2 linked regions of the Ketobacter sp. MCCC 1A13808 genome follow. The protein of the gene in region 1 interacts with the protein of each later gene in a pairwise test. Links are inferred from orthologs where the notes say so. Each region holds a gene or a part of one and is shown in the gene's direction. Other genes may lie near its edges.

The links.
Region 2: the proteins of dnaA (region 1) and FT643_RS03580 interact in binary tests that used the Escherichia coli proteins (3 or more experiments, as listed by UniProt). The link is inferred for Ketobacter sp. MCCC 1A13808 from one-to-one orthologs.

The regions. Positions count from the first base shown.
Region 1 is NZ_VRKW01000011.1:8,589-14,443, reverse strand. The notes cover bases 2,712-5,687. They hold dnaA (chromosomal replication initiator protein DnaA), read left to right. Parts: upstream 2,712-3,497; coding sequence 3,498-4,877; downstream 4,878-5,687. Other genes in these bases: dnaN (DNA polymerase III subunit beta), read left to right, coding at 4,909-5,687; rpmH (50S ribosomal protein L34), read right to left, coding at 2,762-2,896; rnpA (ribonuclease P protein component), read right to left, coding at 2,712-2,747. In the rest of the region: tRNA uridine-5-carboxymethylaminomethyl(34) synthesis GTPase MnmE, read right to left, coding at 1-354; membrane protein insertase YidC, read right to left, coding at 380-2,089; membrane protein insertion efficiency factor YidD, read right to left, coding at 2,092-2,346; more of rnpA, read right to left, coding at 2,343-2,711; more of dnaN, read left to right, coding at 5,688-5,855. UniProt on the Escherichia coli protein: Plays an essential in the initiation and regulation of chromosomal replication. Binds in an ATP-dependent fashion to the origin of replication (oriC) to initiate formation of the DNA replication initiation complex once per cell cycle.
Region 2 is NZ_VRKW01000001.1:830,653-836,222, forward strand. Bases 2,616-5,570 are described here. They hold FT643_RS03580 (phosphoheptose isomerase), read left to right. Parts: upstream 2,616-3,773; coding sequence 3,774-4,367; downstream 4,368-5,570. Other genes in these bases: FT643_RS03570 (penicillin-binding protein activator), read left to right, coding at 2,616-3,419; FT643_RS03575 (YraN family protein), read left to right, coding at 3,346-3,750; FT643_RS03585 (ClpXP protease specificity-enhancing factor), read right to left, coding at 4,375-4,779; FT643_RS03590 (glutathione S-transferase N-terminal domain-containing protein), read right to left, coding at 4,843-5,466. Outside these bases: rsmI (16S rRNA (cytidine(1402)-2'-O)-methyltransferase), read right to left, coding at 562-1,407; more of FT643_RS03570, read left to right, coding at 1,572-2,615. UniProt on the Escherichia coli protein: Required for the timely initiation of chromosomal replication via direct interactions with the DnaA initiator protein.

The DNA.
Region 1 (5,855 bases):
TGCCCGTTCTGAAAATTCTCCGGGGCGGGCCACACGAGCGCCCAGCGATACCACCTGATTTAGTAGACTGCCCATGACGACGGGCCCGCCATGGCCTTGCAGTTCAACCACATCTTCTCCGGTAAAGGAATTCGGACCTGGAAAAAACAGCGCTAAGCCCTCGTCCAGAACATGGCCTTGTTCATCGTGAAAGCGACAGAAATGGGCGTGACGTGGGCGGAAGGAATTTTGTTTTTTACACAGGATACGGGCAATGCTTTCAGCTTGGGGGCCGGACAGACGAATAATTCCGACACCGCCCCGGCCGGGCGGTGTCGCTTGTGCCGCTATGGTCTCATTAGGATAGGCGCTCATTGGCTATCGAATCCTGACCAAAAAGTTACGTACTGCCTTCCGCTTCTATACGCTTGGTAATGACGTATTGCTGAGTAATCGACAGGACGTTGTTTGTTACCCAATACAATACCAGACCTGCCGGGAACCAAAGGAACATCACAGTGAAGATGATCGGCATTAGTTTCATTACCTTGGCTTGCATCGGATCGGGCGGAGCCGGGTTGAGCATTTGCTGCACCCACATGCTGCCCCCCATGATTAATGGCAATACAAAATAGGGATCCATTACCGATAGATCATTTATCCACAGCATGAACGGAGCCTGGCGCAATTCCACACTTTCCAGCAAGGCCCAATACAAAGCCAGAAATACCGGCATTTGAATCAGAATGGGTAAACAACCGCCCAATGGATTAATTTTTTCTTTTTTATACAGGCCCATCATTTCTTGCGACAGCTTTTGCCGGTCATCAGCGTATTGCTCACGCAAACGGGTCATTTCCGGCGCGACCTTCCGCATCTTGGCCATAGAACGGTAACTCAATGCGGAGGGGTAGAAGAAAAACCCTTTTACCATCATCGTTAGCATAATAATGGCGAAGCCCCAATTGCCCGTCCAGCTATGGAAAAGCTGAAGGAACCAGAACAGAATTTCGGATATGAAGAATAGCGGACCGAAGTCCACCACCAGATCCAGCCCTTTATCCGGTAACAATTCTTTCAACACTTTTTGGATTTTGGGACCCGCATAAAATTGCGCTGATAAGGTTTCACTGGTACCAGGCGCTACGGACACTTTCGGTGTGGTGAAGCCAATTATATTGAATCCCTTGGCAACCCGGGTGGTGTAGTGGTGTGTCTGTTCCTGATTCGGAATCCAGGCGCTCATAAAATAATGCTGAACCATCGCCAGCCAGCCGCCGGGTATCCGTTTATTCAATGGCGATTCAGCCATCTCATCGAATTTAATTTTGTTATACCGTTTTTCCTGATCCCAATAGGCTCCGCCAAGAAAGGTCGGCAAACCAAATCCAATGTTGCTGTCTACGCCCGGGTCCGGCGTGCCGTCACGTTTGATCTGACCGTACATTAGCCCTTGCCAGGCTGCATTGCTCTGGTTATCGATGGTGAAATCAACGTTTACCGCGTAACTGCCTTTGCTGAACGTAAAGGTCTTTTTGATCTGAGTGCCATTTTTCTGATTAAACAGCAGATCAACTTTGAGAGTTTCCCCTTGCGCCGCATCAGCACTCATCGAGTAGGAGGTTTTGGCACTCGAGTATTGCGGTCTTCCAGCTTGGCTGCTATCCGGACCATCGGGTCCTATCAATCCGCTCTGTGCAATGTAGGTATGCGCAGAAGTTGAATCCAGCAGAGTAAAAGGAACGTCCGGCCGTTCCAGTGAAACCGGATAATCCTTGAGACCAACGTGCACAATATCGCCGCCGACCGGATTAATGGTCACCTTCAGCACATCAGTTTCGACCAGGATCATACCTTTGGCGGGGGTTAACGCGTCAACTACTGGGGCTTCGGTGGCGACTGCCGGATCCACGGGAACATCTTCGGTTGCGACACTGGCTTCGGAAGGTACGTCTCCAGCTTCGTCGTCTGAAGGCTGTGGATAACTTTGTGTATTAGTATCTGCTTGCTTCGCTTGGGGGGAGCCTACGTAATCTTCCTGCCATTGCAGAATCATCAGGTAGGAGACAATCGCCAAAGCGCCAATCAATATTGTTCGTTGCCAGTCCATCGTTACTTACTGTCTTTTGGATGAGTGTGGGTTGGATGGGTATCTGTTCCGGGCACCGGATCATAGCCGCCTTCATGCCAAGGATGACATTTAGACAGCCGCCGCAAGGTTAACAGGCTGCCGCGTGCAATGCCATAGTGTTGAATAGCTTCCTCTGCATAACAGGAGCAGGTGGGATGAAAACGGCAATGGGGCGGCATCAGCGGACTGATCGCGTTGCGGTAAAAGGTGACTAGAATCAGAGCGATTTGTTTCATTTCGGAGATTCTGCCCGCGGCGTAGGTTTCTGTGCTGGGGGATTATGACAGCGTTGCACCAGTTTCGGCCAATATTTATTGATTTGGGCTGCCAGGTCTTTCTGTGGGATCTGGGCACTGCCTGGACGGGCTAATATCACGATATCCAAGCCAGCCAATTGGGATTGGGACAGTCTGAATTCGTTTCTTATGATACGTTTGAAGGCGTTGCGGTCTACTGCTCGTTTGAGATGCTTCTTGGCAACGACAAGACCTAGTCTGGCGGGTTGTTCGGGATCGCTACGGCGGGCAAGAATCAGGAAAAAGGTATGACTGATACGACCTTCAACCCCGTCGAAAACTCGTTTGAATTCGCTAGGGTTGAGAAGTCTTTGGTGGCGTTGAAACGAAAATGGGCTCACGCCACCGAATCATCTTACGCAGACAGACGCTTACGGCCTTTCGCGCGACGGCGAGCCAGAATCTGACGTCCGCTTTTGGTTGCCATGCGAGCACGGAAGCCGTGATTTCTTTTGCGCTTCAGGTTGCTGGGCTGGAATGTTCTTTTCATGTCGAAACCACTTTAACTTGAGTTAAATGACGTTTATTTGTCCGGATGGACAGAACATCATCACTGAAAAATGAGGCGCAATTCTATGGCGCCGGGATGCGGATGTCAATGGGGAAAATCATCTGGGTTTTCAACAGTCCACAGGTCGTAATAATAATATTAATATATATAAAGATATTTTTATGATTGTTGTTATTAGTGTTGATAGTTTCTGTGGATAACCTATTAAAATATAATTAAAACAGATAGTTAGACGAATGATAACTGTGTGGCAAAAAACGGTATTAGCTGACCGAAAGCTGCGGATGGAATTGTGGATAACCTTACCATGTGGGTAAAACCCGATTTAACCCACTTTTCGCACCCAGGATTCAACGTACTTTGTTCAGGACTTATCCACAAACGAAATTTTTCAACCAAAAATGAATATTCTGCGTCAAAAAATCTTTTCCTCAGCTGTGGATAAGTCGAGATTCGGGGTATATCATTCCTCTTCAATTTACCTTTTCTGATTTTTACCGGGGGCTGCCAAGTGGGAAGTTCGCTCTGGGGGCAATGCCTTGACCGTTTACAGGAAGAATTGCCTTCGCAACAGTTTAATATGTGGATTCGCCCACTTCAGGCGGAGGAAGACGGTCCTCAATTAAGGCTGCTGGCGCCGAATCGTTTTGTACTGGACTGGGTCAACGAAAAATTTCTCAACCGTATTTCGGAATTGATGAGAGAGATTGCTATAGATGAAGAGCCGTTGACGGTGGTGTTGGCGATCGGTTCCCGTCAAAGCAGGCCCACGGCGTCCGTGGTGGATACCTCTACCGGCCCGTCCGGTCGCAGTGTGACCGTGGTAGCTCATGATGTGTCGCGGCGGTCAGATAACAGCGGTCAAAGTGAACTGGATTTACCGGACACCAGACCTAAGCCGCCCAAACGTGAAGTGGATGTTGGCGGCACGATTAAACATAAAACCAATCTTAATCCTTCCTTTATATTCAGTAGCTTTGTCGAAGGTAAATCGAACCAGTTGGCCAGGGCTGCCGCTACCCAGGTTGCAGAGAATCCGGGACAGGCCTATAACCCTCTTTTTCTTTATGGTGGTGTCGGCTTAGGTAAGACCCACTTGATGCACGCTGTGGGTAATTTCATGATGACGCAGAACCCGAATGCCAAGGTGGTGTATCTGCATTCAGAGCGCTTTGTTGCTGATATGGTGAAAGCGCTACAGATTAATGCGATCAATGAATTCAAACGCTTTTACCGTTCGGTCGATGCGCTATTGATTGATGATATCCAGTTCTTTGCGGGTAAAGAGCGTTCCCAGGAAGAGTTTTTCCATACCTTTAATGCCTTGCTGGAAGGCGGTCAGCAAATGATCTTGACCAGTGACCGTTATCCGAAAGAGATCATGGGGGTTGAGGAACGTTTGAAATCGCGTTTCGGGTGGGGATTGACGGTTGCAGTCGAGCCCCCGGAGCTAGAAACCCGGGTGGCCATATTAATGAAGAAGGCAGAACAGGCTAAAATTAATTTGCCGGACGAAGCTGCTTTTTTTGTCGCCCAGCGGGTACGTTCAAATGTACGGGAATTAGAAGGCGCGCTGAAGCGTGTGATAGCGAATGCACACTTCACGGGCAAGCCGATCTCTCTGGAATTTGTGAAAGAATCGTTAAAAGATCTTCTGGCACTGCAGGAAAAACAAGTTAGCATAGATAACATACAGCGTACCGTAGCCGAGTATTTTAAAATCAAGATGGCTGATATTTTGTCAAAGCGACGCAGTCGTTCTGTTGCGCGGCCGCGCCAGATTGCAATGGCGCTGGCAAAGGAGTTAACCAACCACAGTTTGCCTGAAATCGGTGATGCCTTTGGCGGCCGGGATCACACTACCGTGTTGCATGCGTGTCGCAAGATAAAGGAGCTAAGAGAAGAGAGCTCCGATGTAAGAGAAGACTATACTAATCTTTTAAGGTCGTTAACATCATAGAGTTAGTGATTACTAACTTATGGGGTAGGTTATGAATTTTACCATTGAAAGGGAAAAATTATTAAAACCTCTGCAACAGGTTGCCGGGGTTGTGGAGCGTCGGCAAACATTGCCGGTGCTTTCCAACGTGTTGATGGTGATTGATGGTGATCAATTATTGCTCACTGGCACTGATCTGGAAGTGGAATTGGTCGCTCGTGTCACCCTCGACTCACAGTTTGAAAATGCAGAAATTACAGTTCCAGCGAAAAAGTTATTGGATATCTGTAAATCATTGCCCGAAGAAAGCAGCGTCCAATTTATTCTTGAGGACCAAAAGTTATTGGTGAAGGCCGGTCGTAGCCGGTTTAGCCTGGCTACCCTGCCCTCAAACGAGTTTCCAAATCTGGAAGATGCCAGTGGTACTACCCGTTTTTCCATTAACCAGGGTTATTTGAAATCGGTTATTGACCGCACCGGTTTCGCGATGGCGCAACAGGACGTTCGTTTTTATCTGAACGGGATGCTATTTGAGGTTTCAGCCAATTTACTCCGGGCTGTGGCCACTGACGGGCATCGCCTAGCGCTTTGTAATGCAGAAATCCAATGCGAAGTGGACCAAGCTGTGCAGGCTATAGTTCCACGAAAAGGCGTGCTTGAGCTGTCCAAGTTGTTCACTGATATGGACGCGGATGTTTCGGTATCCTTGAGTAGTAATCATATTCGAGTAGAAGATACGGATTTACGCTTCACCTCCAAGCTAATTGATGGGAAATTCCCTGATTATGAGCGTGTTTTACCTAAAAATAGTGATAAAACTGTTATCAGCGATAAAGACGAGATGAAGCAGTGTTTTTCGAGGGTTTCCATTTTATCCAATGAAAAATATCGCGGCGTCCGAATTAGGTTGTTGGATGGCAGTCTCACAACGGTCGCCAATAACCCGGAGCAAGAAGAAGCAGAGGAAACGATTAACGTTGATTATCACGGTGCGGAGTT
Region 2 (5,570 bases), on another replicon or contig:
AGCGAACAAAAAAATAAGTCAAAACAGTCAGATAGAAGCCACTCTTAATGTGGCTTCAAGCGACAGAGAACATTTCGAGATATAAGGCAGGGAATTTTTAGAACAATGGTTATTACACCGGGGGCGGATTGAGCGTCAGGGGCTCAATCCGGGCAAAAAATATAGAGTCAGCCGATAAGCCGGGTTCTGTCGTGGACAGTCATTCCTCTGGGACGCGCGTCACCGTGCGCCTCTAGCAACCTACCCGAATCCAGCGCGGGTCACGCCAATGGATTCCTATTTGGTCTTGCTCCGGGTGGGGTTTTCCATCGCCACGATCTGTTACCAGTCGCGCGGTGCGCTCTTACCGCACCTTTTCAACCTTACCGGCCAGCGAACTGGCTTAGGCGGTATACTTTCTGCTGCACTTTCCGTCGGTTTTCACCGCCCAGGCGTTACCTGGCACCTTACCCTATGGAGCCCGGACTTTCCTCCCCCGACCAGGACAAACCTGATCAAGAGCGACTGCCTGGCTGACTCTAGTTGAGCAAAATACGCCTAAGGGGTTAAGGAATCAAGCAATTATTCATTGCTGTTTGCAATTGCGGCCTCATAAAGCGCGTTTTTTGCCACTCCACTTAATTCGGAAACCAAAGCACAGGCTTTCTTCAAGGGCATACTTTGATGTGCCAGGTTCAACGCCCGCAATACAGAAGGGTCAATACTAGGCACCCGCCCTGCATCCTGCACCCCCTCTATTAAAACCACGAATTCGCCTTTACGGTGGGCATCACTTTCAAGCAGCCAATCCCTCAATTGTCGACCCGTACCCGTCCTGACTGTTTCAAAGGTTTTCGTGATTTCTTTTACCAGCGCCATCGTCCTGTCTTCACCCAAAACCAGCTCGGCATCCGCGATACAATCTAAAATGCGCTTGGGTGATTCATATAAAACCAACGTCGCCCGCTCATTAACAAATTGCTCCAGCTGTGCCCGGCGCGCCTGCTGCTTTGCCGACAAAAAGCCGACAAACAGAAACCGGTCGGTGGGCAACCCCGCAATAGAAAGTGCCGCTATTGCAGCACAAGGCCCTGGAATAGCTACAACGCTGCCCCCCTGCTCACGCACACCGCGAACCAGACGATAACCCGGGTCACTGATCAAGGGAGTACCCGCATCCGAGATTAACGCTATCGACTGTCCTTGATTGAGCACATCGAGCAACGCGGTTATTTTGTCTGCTTCATTATGATCGTGCACGGCCATCATTTTCGTAGCGATCCCGTAATGATCAAGCAACTTACGACTATGGCGTGTGTCTTCCGCTGCAATTATGTCGACTTGTTTCAAAACATCCACAGCGCGATACGTGATATCCTTGAGATTCCCTATGGGTGTTGCGACAATATACAAACTTCCAGTCGACATAGCGTTACGAGCCTAATACCAGTATGAATTCACGTCATTTAACACAGCTTACCACAGTTGCGCTAACCCTTTGGTGCTTGCTACTGGCGGCTTGTACACCTAGCCCCCCAATCGGTCAACAAGATCCTGTAACAGAAACATCGCAAACGAACGCTATCAATCAAATGCTCAAACGAGCAAAAACGCTTTCATCACCAGAATCGGAAAAGCTGTTAATCGAAGCCTCCTCCTTGTTACTGGAACAAAGTAAAACTGCAAAGGCCAAACGCATACTCAGCACCATCAATCCAGCTAACCTGGATGACTCCAGCAAAGCCAGGCTGGTGCTGGCTCTGTCCAAGGTCGCAATTGCTGAAGGCGATTACCCGCTTGCAGAAGAACTGCTCACGACCGATAAGCTGGGCCTGATTACCGCTTCCAACCACCTGGACACAGAGCTTCTAAACGAGATCAGCCTACTCCGCGCCCAAACCTGGGAGCTGACCGGTAACTTTCTTGCCGCGGCCAGAGAACGAATTTTTGTCAGCCCCATGCTCGCGGAAGTTGAAATTGCAGAACAAAACCACGAGCAAATCTGGAGCGACCTTGTCAATGTTCCAGTAGAAACGCTTGAACAACTATCGAAAACCGTCGCAGTGCCTGAAATTCAAGGCTGGCTGGAGTTAGCGTGGGTATACAAAGGCCTGCAGGACGACCTTGACCGCCAACTCGATGCATTGAATTCCTGGCAACAACGATATCCGGTTCACCCCGCTGCTACCAACCTCCCGGGCGCCTTGAAAGTTGTCCAGGAGCTGAGCGCTAATCGCCCTACGCAAGTGGCCATTTTGCTACCGATGCAAGGAAAATATCGTTTAGCGGCAGAGGCAATACTTAACGGATTTATGACCGCTCACTTCCGCAACCGGCCCAGCAGTCCGGAGAGCAAACAGGACTTAACCATTCGTGTCTATGACACTCACGATGTGAATCAATTTTCCCAAATTTACCAGCGCGCGGTTTCTGAAGGTGCCGACATTATTCTGGGGCCGCTACAAAAAGAAAACCTACGCACACTAACGCAAAGCCCGGATGAGTTACCGATTACCACCATCGCACTGAATCAGGAGCTGGGGAATGCAGAAACACCTCATAACCTTTACCAGTTTGGCCTTTCGCCTGAGGACGACGCAGTACAGGTCGCCGATCATGCAAGAAAATACAATTTCAGCCGTGCGGCCGTCTTATACCAGGACAACCCCTGGTGGAGTCGAGCCTACGCCGCCTTTACAAAACAATGGATGACGGCTGAGGGTGAAATTACAAGCGCAGCCAGCTTTGAAAGCCAGGACAAAATGGCAAACGCAATCAAGCAAATGCTACTGGTTCATCAAAGTGAGTTGCGGGCGCAACAACTGAAGCGAATGATAGGCAAAGATTTTGAGTTTCAACCACGAAGACGCCAGGATATTGATTTCATTTTCCTGATCGCCTCTCCGGAGCAAGCGCGCCAGATACGACCGCTGCTCGACTTCTACTACGCACAAGATATCCCCGTCATAGCCGGCTCACAGATTTACAGCGGGGAGCCCTCCCCCCAAAATGATCGCGACTTAAATGGCATTGAATTTTGCGACATTCCCTGGTTACTTGAAAAACCAGACGCTTTGCATACGGCGATGTACAAAGCCTGGCCAAAAGCGGATCACCGTTACTTCAGGCTGAACGCGATGGGGGTGGACGCCTACAGACTGCAATCCAGACTGCAACTTCTCACGCAGATACCGGATGCCGGCTTGTTCGGCGCGACCGGAAACTTAACGGTAGGCCTTGATAAACGAGTACACAGGGAGTTAAGTTGGGCCGTTATAAAAAAGGGTCGACCACAACTTCTTCCTAAAATCGTTGATACGGAAGTTATGGAAAGCACGCCGGTCATACCAAGAGCACAAGGACGATATGCCCCGACCAGTCAAAACACCCCCACTGCCGAAGCCTCTGACAGAGAAAAAGCGCACGGGAAACCAAGCTGAAAATCTAGCCCGTCAACACCTCACCAAAGCCGGGCTGAATTTTTGCGTCGCAAACTTTCAGTGCAAAACCGGCGAAATTGATCTGGTAATGAAGGATGACTCAACACTGGTGTTCGTCGAGGTCCGTTATCGTGCGGATACGGAACTGGGCTCTCCGCTGGAAACAGTGACCTCGAGTAAGCAACGCAAACTGATACGCACAGCCAGTTTTTTCCTACAACAACACTTTGGGGACCGGTGGCCATCTTGCCGGTTTGATGTAGTAGGAATAAGCGGCCCTCTGGATGGCGCCCCCACCATAGACTGGGTTAAAGCTGCGTTTTATGGTTAACACACAGAATTAAGGAACTCGCAATGACGCTTGTTGATCGCATACACGATCTATTTGATGACAACATCAACACTCAACTCAAATGCCGGGACGAACTCCCCCCCCTCATTGCCAGCGCCAGTGAAACCATAGTTCAATGCTTACTAAGCGATCACAAAGTGCTGGCGTGCGGGAACGGAGGCTCCGCCAATATAGCCCAGCAATTTTCCACTAAGATGCTGAACCGCTTCGAACGAGAACGTCCTGCACTGCCAGCTATCGCCCTGTCAACGGACTCCTCGACGATCACATCCATATCCAACGACTATAGCTACAACGAAATATTCTCCAAACAAATCCGCGCCATCGGCCATGAAGGCGACATCCTGTTAGCGCTCACTAGTAGTGGAAATTCAGCTAATATCGTTCAGGCGATACAAGCCGCCCACGACCGGGGCATGCTCGTTATTTCATTGACAGGAAAGGATGGGGGGGATTGCGCGCGACTCATGCAGCGAGATGATATTGAGATTCGTGTGCCCTCAAATTCAACACCCCGCATACAAGAAAGCCACCTGTTTGCGATACACCTATTTTGTGACCTGATTGATCGCGAAATATTCGGGACCGATATTTAACAGAGAATTATTTAACCACCTTGAGGGAGGGCTTTCCGCTTGGTTTGGTGGAGTCCTCATCTTTAGATTTAGTGCGCTCCCGTCGATTCTCCGGGGGCGGAATTTCGTCTTCATCAAAGAACATGCCTTTGCCATTTTCTTTGGCATAAATGGCGAGAATAGAACCAATCGGGACGTAAAGGTTGCGCGCTTTGCCACCGAAGCGGGCCGAAAACTCAACCTCTTCATTGCCCATGTGCAAATTTCTGATAGCCGTAGGGGCCAGATTCAGAATGATCCGGCCTTCGCTTATGAACTCACTGGGCACTTGAACCAGGGGATAACCTGCATTCACCAACAGATAAGGAGTGAATTCGTTATCCAGAATCCACTCGTAAACTGCACGTATAAAATAAGGGCGACTTGGTGTCATTGTACACTCATAGAAGCACCCGTCACACTGCCGGAGAAACAGCAGCATGGCAGATGTATAGCTTTAGAGACGCAATTCCCGCTCAGCATCAGACAAACTAGCCTGGAACGATTCGCGAGCAAACAAACGATCCGCGTACGTAATTAGATTACCCGCCTTAGACTTCTGCAGCTCAATTCCCATGGAAGGCAGGCGCCATAAAATAGGAGCCACACAACAATCAACCAGCGTGAAGTCATCACTCATAAAGAACGGCTTTTCCGAGAATATCCCGTCTATGGCAACCAAATTATCCGTCAGTTCCTTGCGGTGCTTGTTAAGAACAGCTTCTTTTTCAGAACCGGCAATCAGAGCATCCACAGAATCACACCAATCACGATGAATTCGATGCATCAGCAAGCGGCTGCGGGCTCGCTCGACCGGATACACTGGCAGTAACGGAGGATGAGGAAAACGCTCATCCAGGTACTCCATCATGATATTCGGCTCATAGAGCGTCAGCTCCCGGTCCACGAGTGTAGGCAGCTCGTTATAAGGATTCAGAGACGCCAAATCCTCCGGTTTTTCTGCGGGATCCACGTCTAAAACATCTACCGCCACCCCTTTTTCAGCCAAAACGATGCGCACCCGGTGACAATAATGGTCGCTACCATCCGAGAAAAAAGTCATCGAAGAACGTTTTGCAATGACACCCATTTATATTCACTCCAACGCTTGTATCAGTTTGATCATGAGCCACAAGCCCGTCATGCCGCTTGCAACCCATTGAAGGGACAGAAAAGGAGAAGGGG